2 regions of the Idiomarina piscisalsi genome follow, and region 1 is predicted to be linked to the other one. Evidence: predicted binding sites of a transcription regulator. Region 1 holds the regulator's gene; the other holds the start of a gene.
The links. Region 1 encodes NrdR, which represses ribonucleotide reductase genes. Its sites were predicted from a motif close to AAACACNANATNTNGTGTTT; they were not measured.

Region 1 (3,420 bases):
TTCACCGCATCCAACACTGTTTTCGCGCGGTCGGCTGCCGAAATTCCTGTTGTAACGCCCTCTGCCGCTTCAATAGAAACGGTAAAGTTTGTTGCATAAGGCGCGTTATTTTTGTCCACCATCAGCGGTAAATTCAGTTGCTGGCAACGCTCTTCAGTTAAGGTTAAGCAGATAAGTCCTCGGCCATAACGCGCCATAAAGTTAATCGCTTCTGGCGTCGCGCATTCCGCAGCAATAATAAGGTCACCCTCATTTTCGCGATCTTCATCATCCATCAGGATAACCATTTTTCCCTGACGGATGTCTTCTATAATCTCTTCTGTGCTATGCAATGACATAACGCTTAACCTTTTCCTGTCATAAATTGGGGTACTGCGATAACTCGTTGGTCATCACCAACCTGACGCCTGTCAGTTATTTTAAAGCGTATCGCTTTGTCTAAAGTATTCGGTTCGTCAATATCAAAGAGTGAACGCGCCGCGTTGCCCAGTAGCTGACCTGAGCTATACATTATTAGCCGGTCACAATAACCCGCCTCTATAAGTGCTGCTGCTAAAGAGGCACCACATTCAGTCCAAACTTGATTCACTTCCCGTTTAGCCAGCTCAGTCATCAAAGCGCTCAGCTCAACTTTTCCGCTGGCTGCTTTATCAATTATAACCTCGTGGCAATGGGCATGGCGGATCGGTTTTCCCGGCTCGCATCTAACTAACCATACCGGTGCGGATGATTCAAAGATTTTAGCATCATCAGTCACTCGGTTTTGGCTGTCGATAACAATACGTATCGGCTGTTTTAACGGTTCAGGTAAAGACCTTGTCGCTGGCCACTGGCTCTGCCGAACCGTCAGCATGGGATCGTCTTTTAAAATGGTATCAGCACCAGTAAGGATCGCGTCGGACTGAGCTCGCCAATACTGAACATCGGCACGCGCATGGGAACCTGTTATCCATTGGCTGCGGCCATCCGATAACGCCGTTTTTCCATCCAGCGACGAGGCCATTTTGACAGTAATGAAAGGGCGGTTTTCTCGCATTCTGGACAAGAACCCTGGGTTCAGCTGTTCCGCGGATTTTTCCAACACGCCAACCAACACGTCAATATCCGCTTCGTGCAAACGCTTAATGCCATTACCACTCACCCGAGGGTTCGGATCATGCATAGCGACCACAACACGCGCAATGCCCGCTTCAATTAAAGCGTCCGCACAGGGCGGCGTGCGTCCCATGTGGCTGCACGGCTCTAAAGTCACATAAGCCGTTGCACCTTTTGCGTCAGCACCGGCCTGCTTTAATGCATGAATTTCCGCGTGCGGTTCGCCGGCTCGCTGATGCCAGCCTTCACCAATGACTTTATTGTCTTTGGTTATCACACAACCGACAGCAGGGTTAGGACGCGTTGTCATAATACCGCGCCGAGCCAACTCAATGGCACGATGCATCATTTCGTGATCAACTTTTAGCTGCGACAGTTTAATCATTCAGACGAGCGATTTCTTCGCCAAACTCTCGAATATCTTCGAACGAGCGATAAACGGAAGCAAACCTTACATAGGCCACTTTGTCGATTTGTTTCAGGTTTTCCATAACCAATCCGCCAATAAAATTACTGGTTATTTCACGCTCACCCGTCGCACGGATACTCGATTTAATTTTATTAATAGCCTGTTCCATAAGCTCCAGACTAACTGGCCGCTTTTCAAGTGCTCTTAACAACCCGTTACGTAGCTTATCTTCATTGAACGGTTCTCTCGAGCCATCGGTTTTAATAACCCGAGGCATGATGAGTTCAGCCGTTTCAAACGTCGTAAAACGCTCCTTGCAATGATTACACTCACGCCGGCGACGTACCGAGGCGCCATCCGCAACTAATCGCGAATCAATAACCTTGGTGTCTTGTGTGCCACAAAATGGACAATGCATTGCCTGACTCCTTTAAGTGCGCTTTACGACTCGAGTAACGATAGTGCGTAATTATCCGTATACTGGAAAATTAGCGCATAACGCTTTTACTTGTTCGCGAACTTCGCTGATTTTGCTCTCGTTCGAGATATCATCCAGAACGTCACAAATCCAGTTAGCAACTTGTTCAGCTTCCGCTTCTTTAAATCCACGGCGAGTAATTGCCGGTGTACCTAAACGCAAGCCAGAAGTCACAAAAGGTGAACGTGGGTCATTCGGAACCGCATTCTTATTAACCGTAATAAATGCATCACCTAAAGCCGCATCTGCGTCTTTACCGGTAATGTCTTTGTCAATTAGGTCAACCAGGAACAGGTGGTTCTGAGTGCCATTTGATACGATTTTATATCCGCGCGCCTGCATGGTTTTTACCATGGCGTTGGCGTTCACTAATACCTGCTTTTGATATTCTTTAAATTCCGGCTGCAAAGCTTCCTGGAATGCAACCGCTTTACCAGCAATAACATGGCAGAGTGGGCCACCTTGGTTACCCGGGAATACGGCGCTGTTCAGTTTCTTGTGTAGCTTTTCATCATCACTACCGGAAATAATCAAACCACCACGTGGGCCCGCCAGGGTTTTATGCGTGGTCGTCGTAACAACGTGCGCGTAAGGTACTGGGTTCGGGTATTCCCCCGCGGCAATCAAGCCCGCTACGTGCGCCATATCGACCATTAAGTAGGCGTCAACTTTATCCGCAATTTCACGGAATTTTTTCCAGTCAACGATACCAGAATAGGCTGAGAAGCCGGCAACAATCACTTTCGGCTTGTGTTCCAGCGCCAGCTTTTCAACTTCGGCATAGTCAATTTCACCAGTGGACTCGTCCAGGCCATACGAAACGGCGTTATAAAGCTTTCCTGAGAAGTTAACTCCAGAACCGTGAGTTAAGTGACCACCGTGAGCCAGGCTCATACCGAGGAACGTGTCCCCGGCTTCCATCAGCGCCATAAATGCCGCTGTATTTGCTTGCGAACCAGAATGTGGCTGTACGTTTGCGTATTTTGCACCGAATAACTCTTTGGCGCGCTCAATGGCTAAGTCTTCGACTTTATCGACAAACTCACAACCGCCATAATAGCGCTTATGTGGATAGCCTTCTGCGTACTTGTTGGTTAACTGAGAACCTTGCGCCTGCATGACTCGCGGACTCGTGTAGTTTTCTGATGCAATCAGTTCAATATGTTGTTCCTGACGCTCAACTTCGCCTTGCATTGCTTGCCATAAGTCCGCATCAAAGTCGGCAATGTTCATCTCAGATTTCAGCATTACAGCTCTCCAAATCATTAAATGGTCTTAATTTGTGGGGTATTTTACCTTAAAACACAAATGAGTGCCTAGTTCAGCACAACAAAGTTTGGGGATGTTCGTAAATAACAGTAAACTATGCAGTAACTTTTTTGTCGATAGGAAGGATTTTACGTCGCTATGGCGCAATATATCTATTCAATGTCTCAGG
Region 2 (3,420 bases), 430 kb from region 1:
GAACGCGGCGCTAAGGTTACCGGTATTGACTTAGCCGAAGAGTCATTAAAAATAGCGCGCCTACATGCACTGGAAAGCGAAGTTTCTGTCGATTATCAATGTGTCGCCGTTGAAAATCACGCGGCCGAACATGAGGGTCAATATGATGCGGTAACTTGCCTGGAGATGCTGGAGCACGTCCCTGACCCAGCGTCCATTGTAAATGCCTGCACACAAGCGGTTAAACCAGGCGGCCTGGTGTTTTTTTCTACCTTAAATCGCAACGTGAAATCATGGCTGTTAGGCATTCTAGCAGCCGAACACATACTTGGCTGGGTGCCGAAAGGAACACACCAACATCAGCGTTTTATTAAGCCGTCGGAACTCCTTCGCATGACCGATGAAGCCGGACTTAATGAGATTGATATTAATGGATTAACTTTCCATCCATTAAAAGGATTCACTTTGTCAGAAACCGACATAGACGTGAATTACATTACCGTTTTACAAAAGCCGTTGACATAGCTCATGACGAATCTCGCAAACAACCCGAAGCTTCCCGAAGGCGTGCTGTTTGATCTTGACGGCACCTTGCTGAACACGGCGCCTGATCTTGGAGCCGCACTCAACAATGTGTGCGCTTTATATGGTAAAGAACCTGTTCATGAAAGCATTTACACTCCGGTTGCTTCCCATGGTTCCAGAGGCTTGCTAAAGCTGGCCTTTTCAGAGGAGCTGCAGACCCATGAAAGCGAGTTACGGAAAGCTTTTTTGGACGCCTATTCGAACAGCATTGCCGCTAGAACCCATGTATACGAAGGGGTTGTACCGCTACTTAATACTCTGATTCAAGCCCGGGTAAAAGTGGCGATTGTTACGAACAAACCTAAGCAGTTGACCCAAGAATTACTGCCTAGCTTTCCCGAGTTTAATGTCTTTGAGTCGGTTGTCTGCGGGGACACTCTAAGTGTATCAAAACCTGACCCTGCACCTTTGCTTCTGGCCGCGGAGCAGCTGGGGGTTAACCCTAAAAGCTGTATCTACGTGGGTGACGCTGAACGTGATATTCAGGCTGGCCGTAATGCTGCAATGACAACGGTACTGGCCCATTATGGGTATATTAGTGACAGTGACTCACCAGCCGACTGGAAAGCCGACTATGGAATTAGCACGCCATTAGAATTATTGGATATTATTGGACTACCACAACCTTGATCTATTAACCCATTTTTAAAGACAAAAAAGTTATAAAAAGCCGAGGTCCTCGCAAACTCACGTCTATTAAAGGCTAGAAAAAAATCAACAATTAAACGTCAAATTTCTTTTCATTTTCTCGATAAATTCGCTTGATCAAAGTCTGACTAAGACCTAGCATACTGAAAAATCAAAGACACTAGATATTGTGTGAATTTCACTCTGTATAACTAATGACCACAATATCTTGTGGCTACATCTCTATAACAAAAAGCTAAGAGTCGGCGCAAAATGAACGAGCAACTGTATGTCACCAAACGTAGCGGCGAACGTGAACCGCTAAACCTAGATAAAATTCATCGAGTGATCATGTGGGCAGCGGAAGGTCTGCATAATGTTTCCGCTTCTCAAGTCGAAATTAAGTCTCATATTCAGTTTTACGATGGTATTAAAACCGAAGACATTCACGAGACCATTATAAAGGCGGCAGCTGATTTAATCTCGGAAGAAGCTCCTGACTATCAATACATGGCAGCCCGTTTGGCCATTTTCCATTTACGCAAACGCGCTTATGGAAAGTTTGAGCCACCTCGTTTATTTGATCACGTCAAGAAAATGGTGGCAGAGCACCGTTATGACGAGCACTTACTGGAAGACTACAGCGAAGCCGAGTTCGACCAAATGGATGAGATTGTCGACCACTGGCGAGACATGAACTTCTCATACGCAGCGGTCAAACAGCTTGAGAATAAATACTTGGTTCAAAACCGTGTGACGGGCGATATTTATGAAAGCGCCCAGTTCCTATATATTTTAGTCGCTGCCTGCTTGTTCGCGAACTATCCGAAAGCAACTCGCATGGATTACATCAAGCGTTTCTATGATGCAACGTCTGAGTTTAAAATTTCACTACCAACCCCCATTATGTCTGGCGTTCGTACACCAACACGTCAGTTCAGTTCATGCGTATTAATTGAAACGGGCGACAGCCTGGACTCTATTAACGCGACCGCCAGCGCCATTGTGAAGTACGTTTCTCAACGCGCCGGTATTGGTATTAATGCCGGTCGCATTCGTGCGCTGGGCAGCCCAATTCGAAACGGTGAAGCGTTCCACACTGGCTGTATTCCTTTCTACAAATACTTCCAGACAGCGGTTAAGAGCTGTTCGCAAGGCGGTGTTCGTGGTGGCGCAGCAACTCTGTTCTACCCACTATGGCATTTAGAAGTAGAAAGCTTGTTGGTGCTTAAGAACAACCGTGGTGTTGAAGAAAACCGTGTTCGTCATTTGGACTACGGAGTTCAATTCAACCGCTTGATGTATCAACGTTTGATTAAAGACGACTACATTACGCTATTCAGCCCTTCTGACGTACCGGGCCTGTACGACGCGTTCTTCGAAGATCAGGAGAAGTTCGAGCAGCTGTACGTTCAGTATGAGCAAGACGAAAGCATTCGTAAAAAACGCATTAAAGCCATTGAGCTATTCAGCCTGTTTATGCAGGAGCGTGCCAGCACGGGGCGTATTTACGTACAAAACGTTGACCACTGCAATACGCATAGCCCGTTTGACTCGAAAGTGGCGCCTATTCGTCAAAGCAATCTGTGTCTGGAAATTGCTTTGCCAACTAAGCCATTACAACACGTCAATGACGAAGAAGGTGAAATTGCGCTGTGTACCCTGTCAGCATTCAACTTGGGTAAAATTAGCGACTTAGGCGAGTTTGAAGAACTGGCTGACTTAGCCGTTCGTGCGCTCGACAGCCTACTGGATTATCAGGAATACCCAGTTCCAGCAGCGTATAATGCGACTATGAACCGTCGTACTTTAGGTATTGGTGTCATTAACTTCGCTTATTACTTGGCTAAGCACGGTGTTAAATACTCTGACGGCTCGGCGAACAGTCTGGTTCACAAAACCTTCGAAGCTATACAGTATTACCTGATGAAAGCCTCAATGAACCTGGCAAAAGAAAAAGGGTCGTGTCCGAAGTTTAACGAGACTACCTACTCGCAAGGCATTATGCCGACAGATACTTATAAGAAAGAACTGGACAGTGTTTGTAATGAGCCTCTGCATCTCGACTGGGATCAACTGCGCGCAGATATCAAGCAGCACGGTATGCGCAACTCTACCCTTTCAGCGCTTATGCCATCTGAAACGTCGTCGCAAATTTCAAATGCGACCAATGGTATCGAGCCACCACGCGGCTTTGTCAGCGTGAAAGCGTCAAAAGACGGCGTTACG

Region 2: a site for NrdR is predicted at 1,368-1,387, ahead of nrdA (class 1a ribonucleoside-diphosphate reductase subunit alpha). Genes of this name have one in related genera too.

The regions. Positions count from the first base shown of each region.
Region 1 covers NZ_CP022133.1:786,496-789,915, reverse strand. Annotated here, with positions in the region: gene ribBA (bifunctional 3,4-dihydroxy-2-butanone-4-phosphate synthase/GTP cyclohydrolase II) at 1-338, opposite strand, end outside; gene ribD (bifunctional diaminohydroxyphosphoribosylaminopyrimidine deaminase/5-amino-6-(5-phosphoribosylamino)uracil reductase RibD) at 344-1,480, opposite strand; gene nrdR (transcriptional regulator NrdR) at 1,473-1,922, opposite strand; gene glyA (serine hydroxymethyltransferase) at 1,974-3,230, opposite strand; gene ettA (energy-dependent translational throttle protein EttA) at 3,390-3,420, shown strand, end outside.
Region 2 covers NZ_CP022133.1:1,220,713-1,224,132, reverse strand. Annotated here, with positions in the region: gene ubiG (bifunctional 2-polyprenyl-6-hydroxyphenol methylase/3-demethylubiquinol 3-O-methyltransferase UbiG) at 1-504, shown strand, start outside; gene CEW91_RS05910 (HAD family hydrolase) at 508-1,194, shown strand; gene nrdA (class 1a ribonucleoside-diphosphate reductase subunit alpha) at 1,465-3,420, shown strand, end outside.